DNA from 3 places in the Klebsiella quasipneumoniae subsp. quasipneumoniae genome. Region 3 is predicted to be linked to each of the others. Evidence: predicted binding sites of a transcription regulator. Region 3 holds the regulator's gene; each other region holds the start of a gene.
What was found. Region 3 encodes CRP, which controls carbon source genes, mostly activating them, when cyclic AMP is high. Its sites were predicted from a motif close to ATGTGANNNNNNTCACAT; they were not measured.
Positions count from the first base shown of each region.

Region 1: the regulator CRP is predicted to act here: its motif matches at 2,195-2,212, upstream of LGM20_RS07965 (CidA/LrgA family protein).
Region 2: the regulator CRP is predicted to act here: its motif matches at 2,343-2,360, upstream of drpB (cell division protein DrpB).

Region 1 is NZ_CP084876.1:1,624,533-1,629,389, forward strand. Features, by position in the region: gene cdd (cytidine deaminase) at 44-928, opposite strand; gene LGM20_RS07960 (CidB/LrgB family autolysis modulator) at 1,057-1,752, opposite strand; gene LGM20_RS07965 (CidA/LrgA family protein) at 1,742-2,146, opposite strand; gene dusC (tRNA dihydrouridine(16) synthase DusC) at 2,505-3,437, shown strand; gene LGM20_RS07975 (carbohydrate porin) at 3,795-4,857, shown strand, end outside.
Region 2 is NZ_CP084876.1:1,822,758-1,827,614, forward strand. Features, by position in the region: gene mtfA (DgsA anti-repressor MtfA) at 1-270, opposite strand, end outside; tRNA gene LGM20_RS08800 (tRNA-Ser) at 361-450, shown strand; gene ompC (porin OmpC) at 726-1,862, opposite strand; gene drpB (cell division protein DrpB) at 2,403-2,684, shown strand; gene LGM20_RS08815 (phosphohydrolase) at 2,727-3,437, shown strand; gene LGM20_RS08820 (DNA cytosine methyltransferase) at 3,514-4,857, shown strand, end outside.
Region 3 is NZ_CP084876.1:423,109-427,965, forward strand. Features, by position in the region: gene LGM20_RS01940 (YccS/YhfK family putative transporter) at 1-1,557, opposite strand, end outside; gene crp (cAMP-activated global transcriptional regulator CRP) at 1,609-2,241, opposite strand; gene LGM20_RS01950 (OsmC family protein) at 2,548-2,952, shown strand; gene LGM20_RS01955 (phosphoribulokinase) at 3,008-3,877, opposite strand; gene LGM20_RS01960 (YheU family protein) at 3,914-4,132, opposite strand; gene LGM20_RS01965 (hydrolase) at 4,129-4,857, opposite strand, start outside.

The DNA.
Region 1 (4,857 bases), 1.2 Mb from region 3:
GACGAAACCGCCATCCGGCCATCTGCTCAGGCGCGCAGGCTGATTAACCTAACAGCACGCGCTCGATATTGTGGCAGCCCAGCGCCTTCAGGGTGGCGACGGTGGCGTCCCACTGAATCAGCGCCGCATCGGCTTTCTCCGCCAGGATCGCCCGCTGGATGTCCGGATAATCATAGCCGTTGAGGCTGAGGAGATTCAGCGCCCCCTGCAGCGGCGGCAGCGTCGGGTTGAACGCCGCGTTTTCCGCATAGCTGCCGCTGAAAAGGGTGCCATCTTTCAGCTCCAGCGCTACGCCGGAAGGCGAGTGGCTGTAAGGCGCGTGGCAGCGGTTAGCGGCCTCAATCGCCGCCTGGGACAGGGCATCGCCGCTGACCGGGAAGCCGTGGTTCTGGTGGTCCATCAGCAGGGTTTTGATCTCCAGGTCTTTCGGGCCGAAGGCATCCGGCAGATAGTGCTGCAGCGCATGGGCTTCGCGACCGGGCAGATGAATGCGCAGCGCCAGTCCGCTGTTCAGTTCGTTCATAAACTGACGACAATGGCCGCACGGCGTGTAGTTCACCGTGATAGCGCGCAGGGAGGTTTCACCGCGCAGCCAGGCGTGGCTGATGGCGCTCTGCTCTGCATGGACGGTCTGCTGCATGGTGGCGCCGACAAACTCCATGTTGCCGCCAAAGTACCAGCGGCCGCTGACGCCGCGGGCGATAGCCCCGACGTTAAAGTGGGAAAGGTCGGCGCGCGCGCAGGCGGCGGCCAGCGGCAGTAGCGCAAAGGCCAGCGCGTCTTCGTCCAGACCTGTCGCCTGTTGCAGCGTCGCCACCTGATCGGCCTCGAGCAGCGCCGGGAAGTGCGGGTCGGCGAGCATCGGGGCGATGGCCGCCTGCAGGTCTGCTGCCAGAGTCGTCAAAGCAGCTTGAAAACGTGAGTGCATAGCGTTGCCTCATAACAGTGTAATGGGAAACCAGTGTACGGGCGTCAAGGGGTTTCAAGTGTGATTTACATCTCATTGCTAATGCAACTTTTCATCGTTGCATTAATAAATGTGATACGAGTCACATTTTATCCCACTACCGCAAGGATCAGCGGGAATAAAAACGGCGCCATCAACGAGGTGATGATCCCGCACAGCACCAGCGCCAGCGAGCTGAACGCCCCTTCCTGATAGTCCAGTTCCGCACAGCGGGCGGTACCGAGGGCGTGCGAGGCGGTGCCCATCGACAGGCCGCGCGACGCTTTAGTGCGAATACGCATCAGGTTGAGCAGGGTATGGCCGAATACCGCGCCAAGGATGCCGACAAAAATCACGCACACGGCGCTAATGGCCGGGATGCCGCCGATACTGCCGCTCACCGCCATGGCAATCGGCGTGGTCACCGATTTGGGCAGAACAGAGGCGGCGATCTGCGGTGTGGCGCCCATCAGCAGGGCCACGGTGGTGCCAGTGATCATCGCCACGCAGCTGCCGATAAAGCAGATGGTGATGATCGATTTCCAGCGCGCGCGGATCTGGTGCAGCTGTTCATACAGCGGGAAAGCCAGCGCGACCACCGCCGGCTGCAGCAGATCGTTCAGGATCTTGCTGCCGGCAAAATAACGCTCATAGGAGATCCCGGTCAGCAGCAGAAACGGGATTATCACCACCATCGCCACCAGCAGCGGGTTGAGCAGCGGGAATTTGAAGCGGGCCGCCAGTTTGCGGGCGAGGAAAAAGACGATCAGGGTTAGCGGTAGCGACCACCAGATTTCATGCATCATTTTTCTTTTCCTTTTGCCCAATCACTTTGCGTTCGCCGTGCACCAGGTGGGAGCTCCAGCTCACCACCACAAACACCACCAGCGTGCTGATGGCGCAGGAGATGACGACCGGCCCCAGCTGCGCGCGCAGCAGATCCCAGTACTGCATCACGCCGACGCCGATCGGCACGAACAGCAGCGCCATATAGCGGATCAGGATATTGCAGCCGGGGTTGACCCACTGCGGCGGCATAATTTGCAGCGCCAGCAGCACGAAGAGGATCAGCATGCCGATGATGCTGCCGGGGATGGTGATGGGCAGCAGCCCGGCGATAAATATTCCGGCGTATAAGCAGGCGTAAATCAGGACGAAAGCCCGCAGGTAGTGCCAGATAATAGTCAGCGATTTACTCATGGTAATAACCCTTGATGAAGTGCATTCATCATACAATTAATCCCTAAAATGTGCTACCGATCACATCATGAATTCTATGCATAGCGCTGATAGCGTACGGGAACAATAGCCTCTCCCGGCAGGACCTGACAGCTCGCAGCTTTGGGTATATCGGGTCCCACGCTACCTTTTTGGAAGAGAAGCGGCAAATGAAGGCGGTATGAGACGCCGCAGACTCCTGTAAAGCATAGAGATTATCTCCTCGCTTTGCCGCATTCGCCGAATGGGGAATGGCGTACGGTAGGCGGGAAGCATTGAGCACTTTCAACCAACGCCCGGAGGCGCTACCATAGCGCCTCTTTTTTTTCCGGGTAACGATATGCGTGTACTACTGGCGCCGATGGAAGGCGTGCTCGATTCGCTGGTGCGCGAGCTGCTGACCGAAGTGAACGATTACGATCTGTGCATCACCGAGTTTCTGCGGGTGGTGGATCAACTGCTGCCGGTTAAATCGTTCTACAGGCTGTGCCCGGAGCTGCATCATCAAAGCCGCACCCCGTCCGGTACCCGCGTGCGCGTCCAGCTGCTGGGGCAATATCCCGAGTGGCTGGCGGAAAACGCCGCCCGCGCAGTGGCGCTTGGCTCGTGGGGCGTCGATTTAAACTGCGGCTGTCCGTCGAAGCTGGTGAACGGCAGCGGTGGCGGGGCGACGCTGCTGAAAGACCCGGAGCTTATCTATCGCGGCGCGAAGGCGATGCGCGAGGCGGTGCCCGGACATCTGCCGGTGACGGTGAAAGTTCGTCTCGGCTGGGACAGTGGCGAACGGCGCTTTGAAATCGCCGACGCGGTGCAGCAGGCGGGGGCCAGCGAGCTGGTGGTCCACGGCCGCACTAAAGAAGATGGCTACAAAGCGGAGCGCATCAACTGGCAGGCCATCGGCGAGATCCGCCGGCGCCTGACCATTCCGGTAGTCGCCAACGGCGAAATCTGGGACTGGCAAAGCGCTCAGGACTGTATGGCCGTCACCGGCTGCGATTCGGTGATGATTGGCCGCGGGGCGCTCAACGTACCGAACCTCAGCCGGGTGATCAAATACAACGAACCGCGCATGCCGTGGCCGCAGGTGGTTCAGCTGTTGCAAAAATATACCCGTCTGGAAAAGCAGGGCGATACCGGCCTGTATCATGTGGCGAGAATTAAGCAGTGGCTGGGCTATTTACGCAAGGAATATACCGAGGCGCTGACGCTGTTTAATGAAATTCGCGCCCTGCAAACCTCTGCTGAAATAGCGGCGGCGATCGCCCGCTATTAAGCGCCATATTGTTATTCGCTTCACATATTATTACTTGCCTGCCTATTGATGATAGGCATGAGTGAAATAAAGTGATACTGTGCGGTCAATCAATTCAGGATTGCTACTGAACGCAGGCAAAACCTAAGCACTTCCGTCATTCGTGGCGGCAAGTGCTTAGGTTTTTTTTTGGCCAAAATTTAACGGTGGGTAAATGATGACGTAAAACGAGAGATTGTCATTCATCTTTTCTCTGGCACGGTCGCGGTTTTATTACCGAAGGAGGCCCCTTGCCATTCATTTTTTAAAAAAAGAAAACAGGTAAATAAATAGCCTGGGGATCCCCTTTGTTTTTATTCAGTCACGGTGGAGATCACAATGTATAACAAAAAAATAAATCAGCTTTTTATCGGCGCGGCGCTGGCGGCGATGGCGCCCGTCGTGAACGCGGCGCAAACCCCGGCGTGGAACGGCAGCGTGCTGGGGTTTGAAGCCGGACAGCCAGGGCTGCTGGGCGATATGCTGGGTATTCGTCCAATCCTTGAAGAGAACGGCTTTCATTATAATCTCGGCTATCTTAACGAGATGGCCTACAACGCCGGCGGCGGTTATAACCACGATAAACATCTGGCCTATATTGACCAGGTGTCGTTGACCTTTACCCAGGATCTGGAGCGCTGGACCGGCATACCGGACGCCCGTCTCGAGGGCAACATCGTCAACCGCAACCACGATGATAACCTCACCACGAAACGGCTGCAGGATCCGCGGGTCAGCTTCAACGATCTGTCGCAGGAAAGCTGGGGCGGCGGGTCGATCACCCGTCTCGGCTGGCTGACCTTCGCCCGCAGCTTTGACGACCGTCGTCTGACCTGGCGCATCGGCATGATGAACAAGGTGCAAACCTTCGACCAGATCATTCCCTGCGATTTCCAGCTGTTGACCCAGTGCGGCGGCAAATCGGCCAACTCGCTGACCTGGAATAACTGGAACATCCACACCTGGGGCACCACCCTGGAGTACAAGCTGACGCCGACGGTGACCCTCAAAGGCGGGGTGATGGAGCAAAACCCGCAGGCCGCCTCGCGCAGCCATGCCTGGAGCTGGTCGACGAAGGGCAGCAAAGGCATTTTACTGCCGATGGAGATCGAAACCCGTCCGCTGATGAATGGCCTGCCGGGAGCCTATAACCTCGGCGTGGTCTGGACTAACGCGCCGCAAAGCGACCTCTACAGCGGCAAATCCGGCGGCGCCGGGGCGACGGACCCGCAGGGCTACGCCGAGCACAACAGCACCTGGTTTATGTACGCCGGCCTGAACCAGCAGATTACCCGCCACGCCGACGATCCGCTGCGGGGAATGAGCGTCTCGCTGAGCGGCAGCCTCAGCGACCAGCGCAGCAACTATATCCACTCCGCCGTCGCCGCCTCGATGCGCTACC
Region 2 (4,857 bases), 1.4 Mb from region 3:
TTCATGAAAACCGTCCAGCCACTCAATCCCCAGCTCAAGTACCGGCAGGCAAAAGAGCATAGCTATCCGCGCCTGGTGCAACGGAGTCAGCTCCAGCCCCTGAAGCGCCACCAGACGTTTTTGCTGTAAGAAACGGGCAGCCATCTGCGTCAGCTTGTGCTGCTCAGCGGGCGAAAGGTGGGCTAAAACCGGAATGGCAAGCGCTTGCTCCCAGGGCATCTCTGCGTTGCCGGACTCATCATCTGCTTTCCAGGGCCATTTAAACATCATATTGCTCGCAAAGTCGTCACTTGAACACGATTACCGAAACGGGAGCTATTAAAATGCCAAAGATCCTGGCATTATAGCAACCACAACAGCGGAGAGATGCCGGAGCGGCTGAACGGACCGGTCTCGAAAACCGGAGTAGGGGCAACTCTACCGGGGGTTCAAATCCCCCTCTCTCCGCCAACTATTCTTTCTCTGACCATTCCCCTTCAATAACACCGTTAGCTTCAGGTATAACGCCTGCGCTGGGGTATCGCCATCATCATCGTCCTGGTTTCAGCGTAAAGACGCGGTAGTGCGCCTTGTCCTTTTGTGGTCTTACCGCCGCAATTTGCCCGAACGAGCTTAAACGCATCATAAAGAGGGAAGGTACGCCTGGAAAGCGGCAATGTTGAAAAGAGTGATCTCAACGGAGCGGGAACAAGAAAAAGCCCGCTGAGCGCGGGCTTTGATGGGGATCAGAACTGGTAAACCAGACCGAGGGCCACGATATCATCGGTCGAGATACCGTTGTTGCGGTAGAAGCGGTCGTCTTCATCCAGCAGGTTGATTTTGTAATCCACATAGGTGGACATATTTTTATTGAAGTAGTAGGTCATGCCGATGTCGACATACTTGACCAGATCCTTGTCGCCATAGCGAGAATAGTTGTAAAGATCTTTCCCCTTCGATTGCAGATAGGCCACGGATGGACGCAGCGGTAAATTATACTCATCGAACTGGTACTGGGCGACGACTTCAAAGTTCTGCGTCTTGTTGGCAATAGCGCCGTTGCCGTAGAAGGTCATGTTGCGGGTTTCCGCATACATGGCGGCCAGATAGATGTTGTTGGCGTCATATTTTGCGCCGACGGTCCAGGCCTCGGCTTTATCACCGTTAGCGTAAATATGGCTGCTGCGTGCTGCCGCCAGCTGGTTATGGGTACGGTCGGAAGCCGAGTAGGCGGCCCCGAAGCTGATGCCCATATCAAGATCGTAGTAGCTGGAGATACCAAACCCGTCGCCATTTTCCCGCGCCAGTTTACGAGCGCCGCCGTTGTTTGTGCCTTCGCCAGAACCGGCGTTTTCATTATTCCCCTGATACTGCAGGGCGAAATGCAGGCCGTCGACGAGGCCGAAGAAATCGCTGTTACGGTAGGTGGCCACCCCGTTGGTGCGGCCGGTCATGTAAACGTCGGTCTGAGTGTAGGTATCGCCGCCGAATTCCGGCAGCATATCAGTCCAGGATTCGATGTCGTACACCACGCCGTAGTTACGGCCATAGTCCAGTGAGCCATAGTCAGCAAACTTCAGACCGGCGAAGGCCAGACGAGTCCATGAATTGGCGCCTTCTCCTTCGCTGGTGTTCGCTTTGACATTGTATTCCCACTGACCGTAGCCGGTTAACTCGGAAGCGATCTGCGTTTCGCCTTTGATGCCTAAGCGAGCATAGGTCTGGTCGCCGTCCTCGCTGGTGTCGTCAGAGAAGTAACGCAGGCCGGCGACTTTCCCATAAAGGTCCAGTTTGTTGGCGTTGTTGTTATAAATTTCTGCAGCATTAACGGCATTGACCATGAGTAATGCCGGTACCATGAGTGCCAGTACTTTTCTTTTCATTATATATTCCCTTTTAATAATAATTTCTGTGAATTATGACAATCCCTCCGGAATGCCTGTCAGATACTAACGACTAAGTTCATTTTTATTTAAAATAAAATATGTAAATAAATAATGTAAGATATTACAAAATATTTCTATGTGGTTCATTATATTAAATTTAAATGAATCTGTTTTAATGATTATTTTGTTGTATAGCAATAGGTTATGTTGCTGTGTTGCGATCGTGGTTAACTGAATGAAATTATTTGTATTAATTTACAGTGAGTTGACCATTCAGCCTTTAAATATAATTTATTAGTCAATGCCGCCGGCGGATGGAGAATTTAAATACGCGTCATGGCTGGGTGTCGTTAATGTTTAATTCCGTGGTAAAGAATAAAAAAAACATCCCTGCATATTTCCATGGACAGAATAAGTGATAAGTGGGTGCAGAAGACAAGGATGAAACTGCTGCCTGTGGCGCAGCATGGCGGTATAATGTGATGAGCGTCACGTTTTTGAGTGGCGGTAGTATGATTTGTCACGGAGAGGAATGAGATGGAAGAGCAGGCAAAACGCAGCCCGGGCGGCAAACTTGCGCTATGGGCGTTGTATGCCTTTTGCGGATATTGTGTCTGGGTCATTGTGCGTTACTGGTGGGTGGTGGGAAAAATTCACAGTGTCCCCGGCGCCAGTGCGGAGGGCGACTTTGGCACCATGGCAGGGAAATGGCTTGGCGCCCTGTTGGGAATGCTGGTGCTCGCCGGCATTGGCGCGATCCTCGGCGCTGTCGTCTGGTATACACGGCCCTCCGGAAGCGGGCGGGATCATCGGTCGTAAAGTTGCTATGCTCGAGGCTGACCTACAGATAAAGGAACGCCTATGAACCTGGTTGACTGGCAGCAGCGATTTGAGCACTGGATACTGACGCACCACGCCCGGGAGGATGCGGCGCACGATCTGTCCCATTTTCGTCGCGTCTGGGCCACCGCCACCCGGCTGGCCGCCGGGGAGGAGGAGGTCGACGGACTGGTGCTTCTCACGGCCTGCTATTTTCATGACATTGTCAGTCTGCCTAAAAATCATCCGGAGCGAAGCCGCTCCTCGATGATGGCGGCCGAGAAAACCCTGGCTATTTTGCAGTCGTCGTTTGCCGATTTTCCCGCAGACCGGTATGCGGTGGTCAGCCACGCTATTGAGGCGCACAGCTTCAGCGCGGCGATCCCGCCGCGCACGCTGGAGGCGAAAATCGTCCAGGACGCCGACCGTCTCGAGTCGCTGGGGGCGATAGGTCTGGCGCGGGTCTTCGCCGTCGCCGGCGCCCTGAACACCATTCTGTTTGATGCCGATGATCCTTTCGCCGACCGGCGAGCGCTGGATGACAGAAAATATGCCCTCGACCATTTCCAGTGCAAGCTCCTGCGCCTGCCGGAAACCATGCAGACCGCCGGAGGAAGGGCTATGGCGCAGCATAATGCGCGCTTCCTCGTCGAGTTTATGGCCAAGATCAGCGCGGAGCTGAAGGGGGAACCCCTGGCGCTGGATGAGGCGGTTTTACGCCGCTTTGCACCGCAGCCGTCAACCGACCAGTGATTTATGGTACTCTCTGCAAAAATCGTCCGCGCTGGTTGAGGATATGCCACAAAAGTTAAGCAAGGAAAACAGGTCGTTGTCATTGACGGAACAGGCCGGTGAAGAGGCTCAGGCGCTGCTGCGCCAGCTGATGACGATCTACGATGTAAAAACGCTGGTCGCCGAACTGGTGAGCGTCGGGGAGCAGCACTGGAGCGCGGCGATCCTCAAGCGCGTGGCGGCCCTCAGCCGCGCGGCAGCGCGTTTGCGTCCGCAGGAGGTCGCTCATCTGGCGACGCTGCTGCCGTCGCCGCCGGCCCATCATCCGCACTATGGATTCCGTTTTGTCGATCTGTTTGCCGGTATCGGCGGGATCCGCAGCGGTTTTGAAGCTATCGGCGGGCAGTGCGTCTTTACCAGCGAGTGGAACAAGCATGCGGTGCGCACCTATAAGGCCAACTGGTATTGTGATCCGCAGCAACACCGTTTCAATGAAGATATTCGCGATATCACCCTCAGCCATCGCCCCGACGTTAGCGATGACGAGGCGGCGCAGCATATCCGCGAGACTATCCCGCAGCATGATGTGCTGCTGGCCGGCTTTCCCTGCCAGCCTTTCTCACTCGCCGGCGTGTCGAAAAAAAATGCCATGGGTCGCGCCCACGGCTTTGCCTGCGAAACCCAGGGGACGCTGTTTTTTGATGTGGTGAGAATTATCGCCGCCCGTCAGCCGGCGATCTTTGTGCTGGAGAATGTCAAAAATCTCAAAAGCCACGATCAGGGGCGGACCTTCCGCATCATCATGCAGACGCTGGATGAGCTGGGGTATGAGGTCGCTGACGCCGGGCATAGCGGGCCGGACGATCCGAAGGTGATCGACGGGCGCCATTTCTTACCGCAGCACCGGGAGCGCATCGTGCTGGTGGGCTTCCGTCGCGATCTGCAGCTGCACGAGGGGTTTACGCTGCGCGATATCGCGGCGCTATACCCGACGGTTCGGCCAACATTTGGCGAGCTGCTGGAGCCGACGGTGGATGCCAAATTTGTCCTCACGCCGGTACTGTGGAAATATCTTTATCGATATGCCCGCAAGCATCAGGCGCGGGGCAATGGCTTTGGTTATGGCCTGGTGGACCCCGCCAATCCCCACAGCGTGGCCCGGACGCTCTCCGCCCGCTACTATAAAGATGGCGCCGAAATTCTCGTCGATCGCGGCTGGGACCGGCCGCTGGGCGAGACGCATTTTGACGATCCGCAGAATCAACAGCGGCGTCCTCGTCGGCTGACGCCGCGGGAGTGCGCCCGGTTGATGGGTTTCGAATCGCCTCAGGGGGCGCGTTTCCGCATCCCGGTGTCGGATACCCAGGCCTATCGTCAGTTCGGCAACTCGGTGGTGGTTCCGGTCTTCGCCGCGGTGGCGAAGCTCCTGGCCCCGCGCATC
Region 3 (4,857 bases):
ATCGTGGGCGTTTTTTTTCAGCAGGCCGCTCTGCCACTGCGGCCACAGCCAGACCATCCCGCCGAAGGCGATCAGGCAGCCGATCAGCGTGTCGATCAGCCGGGCGATAATAAACTGTTCGCCGTTGAGCGTCAGAAGCTGCAGGGTATATACCGCCGTCACCGTAAACCCCACCATCGCCCAGCCATAGTGTTTGCGGATGATCAGATAGCTGAGCAGTGTGATCAGCAGCATCCCGCTCAGGGTATAGCTCTCCGGAACGTGAAAGTGCAAGGTCAGCCCGGCGATGATCAGGCCGGCGAGCGTCCCCGCCGCCCGGTGGACAATACGAACCCGCGTGGCGCCATAGCCATTCTGTGTCACGAAGAGGACGGTCATCAGGATCCAGTAGGGCTTCGGCAAATGCAGGGCGTTGCCCATCAGGCTGGCGATGCTCAGCATCACGCTGATGCGGGCGGCGTTGCGCAGCGCGGGGGACTTCAGCGACAGATAGTTCTTTAGCGCGGGAAACAGCGGTAAACGACGCTCTTTGTCAGCCATCAGATCCCGGGCATACAGTGGGCGCTGGGTATGCAGCACCCGGGCGATGCGGCTGAAGTGCCAGGCGCAGAAGTGGCCGACCGGGTTATCCGGATGCTGGCGGGCGATCTTTTCCAGGGCGCCGATCTGTTTATCCATCTGGAAACGCTGCGGAAAACGATGATAGAGCATGTCATCCGCCAGCACCCGCAGGCGGGCGGCGACGGTCTGCGCGTTCCAGCGGATCACCGCTTCGGCATGGCTGCGCTCAACCAGCTTTTGCACCTCTTCCGGCTGATGCAGGCTGACCGAAATATGCTCCTGTAGATCCAGCCCCATCTGGAACGCTCGCAGAAGACGTTTGTGGTCGTTACGTTGGTTGGCGGCCAGCATATGCATCTGCTGATAGCACTGGGTGATTAAATCGACCACCTTCTGCTGGCGGATGAGCAGCGGCGGCAGGGCGGTCGAGGGATCGGTATGCTGGGTCAACAGGCTATATTTGGCTTCGCAATAATTGGCCAGTTCCCGGTAGAGCAGACTGAGCGACTCCCGCAGCGGCTGTTCGCGCCACAGCCAGAACCAGAACCAGTTAAACACGCCGTACCATAGCGTGCCGAAGGCGTAGATCAGCAGCGGCTCCCAGACGGGCATATTGCCCGCCAGGCTCAGGGTAAAGATGGCGGCGATCAGCGACGCGGGCAGCAGGCGCGCGTGCAGCGAACTGATTTCCGCGGTGACGCCGAGCAATAGCGCCAGGCCGCTGAGAATAAGCGGCAAAGGTATGGTCTGGGCGAGCAGCAGCTGCACCACCAGGCTGCATCCGGCAAACAGACAGCCGCCGATAATCAGACGCTTAAAAAAGCGCTTATGCGGAGTGTCGAGACCGGCGATGTTGCAGCAGGCGGGAACTAAGGAAAACAGGAGTCCCTGCTGGAGATGGCCGAGCAGAAGACCGATGGCCACAGGCAGACACAGCACCAGCGTTTGCCGCAGTGCATAGTTGACTTCCGGGTGGTAAATCAGCCTGCGCCACATGAGGGAAAAACAAAAACGGCGTACTGCAGGAGCAATACGCCGCTTAGCAACTTAACGGGTGCCGTAGACGACGATAGTTTTACCGTGGGCGGAAATCAGGTTCTGATCTTCCAGCATTTTCAAAATACGGCCAACGGTTTCACGAGAGCAGCCGACGATCTGACCAATTTCCTGACGGGTAATTTTAATTTGCATACCGTCCGGGTGGGTCATGGCATCGGGTTGCTTCGCCAGGTTCAGCAGCGTCTGGGCGATACGGCCCGTCACGTCGAGGAAGGCGAGGTTGCCCACTTTCTCAGACGTCACCTGCAGACGGCGAGCCATTTGCGAAGAGAGACGCATCAGAATGTCCGGGTTCACCTGGATCAGCTGACGGAATTTCTTATAAGAGATCTCGGCCACTTCACATGCGGTTTTCGCCCGTACCCAGGCGCTACGCTCCTGACCCTCTTCAAACAGGCCTAATTCACCGATGAAATCGCCCTGGTTGAGGTAGGAGAGGATCATCTCTTTACCTTCTTCATCCTTGATGAGTACAGCCACGGAGCCTTTAACGATGTAGTACAGCGTTTCTGCTTTCTCACCCTGGTGGATCAGCGTGCTCTTTGATGGGTACTTATGAATGTGGCAATGAGACAAGAACCATTCAAGGGTAGGGTCTGTTTGCGGTTTGCCAAGCACCATGCGCGGTTATCCTCTGTTATAAGCTATCTCCGGGCGCCGACACTACACGGCGTCCGGGCATGCAATCGTATTGTTTCCCTATACCTGGGAAGCTGGCTGATGATTTTTCGACAGCCTGTAATGTGAACTCCTCTGCATACATGCAGTACATCAATGTATTACTGTAGCATCCAGACTGTTTTAGCATAGCTTTCGCCGCATGTCTCCTGGTGTCTCGCTTCAGCATGACGCAGGTCGCCTTCCGTTGCGAGAATTGTTATGTGCGCGTAATCTGACAGGAATATTGCGATACTGGAGTTAAATTTTATGCAAGCGCGTGTGAAATGGGTTGAAGGGTTAACCTTTATCGGGGAGTCCGCGTCAGGACACCAGATTCTGATGGATGGCAACTCCGGAGATAAGGCGCCCAGCCCGATGGAGATGGTGCTGATGGCGGCGGGCGGTTGCAGTGCGATCGATGTGGTCTCTATTTTGCAAAAAGGTCGTCACGACGTGACCAACTGCGAAGTGAAGCTGACCTCTGAGCGTCGGGAAGAGGCGCCGCGCCTGTTCACGCATATTAATCTGCACTTTATCGTCACCGGTAAGGCGCTGAAAGATGGCGCAGTCTCCCGTGCGGTGGATCTGTCGGCAGAGAAATACTGCTCGGTGGCGCTGATGCTGGAAAAAGCGGTGAAGATCACCCACTCCTATGAAGTGATCGAGGCGTAGTCTTCGCCTGCTGATGTGAATGATCTCAACCCCGGCCTGGCCGGGGTTTTTTCTGTTAGCCGATCTTTCGGCCTTCCATCAGACGCTCGACCAGCGGCGCCATAATAAGCTCCATCGCCAGCCCCATTTTACCGCCCGGCACCACCAGGGTGTTCATGTGCGAAATAAACGAGCCCTGTAGCATCGCCAGCAGCCAGGGGAAGTCGATGTTCTGCAGATTGCGGAAATGGATCACCACAAAGCTCTCGTCCAGAGAGGGGATCGCTTTCGCGGCAAACGGGTTGGAGGTGTCCACCGTCGGCACGCGCTGGAAGTTGATGTGGGTGCGGGAAAACTGCGGGGTGATGAAGTTAATGTAATCTTCCATCGATCGGACGACGGAGTCCATCACCGCCTCCCGGGAGTGGCCGCGTTCGCTGGTGTCGCGAATGAGTTTCTGGATCCACTCCAGGTTAACGATAGGCACGACCCCGACCAGCAGGTCGACATGGCTGGCGACATCATGCTGCGGCGTGACAACCCCGCCGTGCAGCCCCTCATAGAACAGCACGTCCGTCGGCTCCGGCAGCGGCTGCCATGGGGTGAAGGTTCCCGGCACCTGATTCCACGGCACGGCTTCGTCATAGGTGTGCAGGTATTTACGCGACTGGCCTTTGCCATGGCGGCCATAGTCGACAAAGGTCTGCTCCAGCAGGCCGAAGTCGTTCGCCTCCGGGCCAAAGTAGCTGATATGTTTGCCCTGATCCCGCGCTTTGCGGATCGCCATGTCCATTTCCGGGCGGGTGTAGCGATGAAAGCTGTCGCCTTCCACCTCCGCGGCGTGCAGATTTAGCTGCGCGAAGATTTTGCGAAAGGCGAGGCTGGTGGTGGTAGTGCCCGCGCCGCTGGAGCCCGTGACGGCGATCACCGGATGTTTGGCAGACATAACAACTCCCTGGTTAAACGATGTAGTGTCGTCGCCTTAGCCGTTAAACAGCGCGCGCGGCATAATATTGACCGTCTCATGCAGTTCCGACCACACGAGGACCGCCTCTCCGCGTTTCAGCTGCTGTTTTACATCGGCGACTTTATCGGCAAGTGAACGTTCATGTTCACCATAATCGGTGCCTTCGCGTAACACAAAGCTTTCAATCAGGTTATCCAGCGTTTCGGGATCCAGATCCTGCCAGGGAATAATCATACGGGAACCTCCAGCCAGCGGTTTAACCAGTCGGGAATGCGTCTTTCCAGCCACATCTCCGGTTTACGCAGGGTGCCGCCGACGAAGCCGACGTGGCCGCCTTGTTCAGTCAATTGATACTCAACGTTCGCCGGCAGTTGCTCCTGCGGGGGAATGGAGTGGTGGTCCATAAACGGGTCGTCTTTCGCATGGATGATGAGCGTCGGCTTAGTGATATCGCTGAGCCGCGGCATGGCGCTGCATTGCCGGTAATAATCCAGCGCATCGGCGAAACCATGGATTTTGGCGGTGATCATGTCGTCAAATTCCCGGATGCGGCGCATCCCTTTGAGCTGGCGTAAATCGACGGGCAGCGAGCCAGGATACGCTTTCAGCTTACGTGAGGCGTTGGCTTTTAACAGATTGAGCAGATAGCGCTGATAAACTCGCGAGAAGCCCTTATCCATATGATAGCTGCAGGCTTCCAGCATGAAAGGCGCGGAAACGATCACCGCCGCATCCAGCGGGCAGCGGTCGCCTTCTTCTGCCAGCAGGCAGCCCAGCATGTTGCCGCCCAGCGAATAGCCGACGGCGGCGGTCGGCGCGGGGCCAAACTCGCGCTGCAGCCAGTGGAGAAACCAGGTGCCATCTTCCGTTTCGCCGGAGTGATAGATGCGGTGATTGCGGTTAGGTTCGCCGCTGCAGCCGCGAAAGTGCATGACCACGCCCAGCCAGCCGCGCTGCAT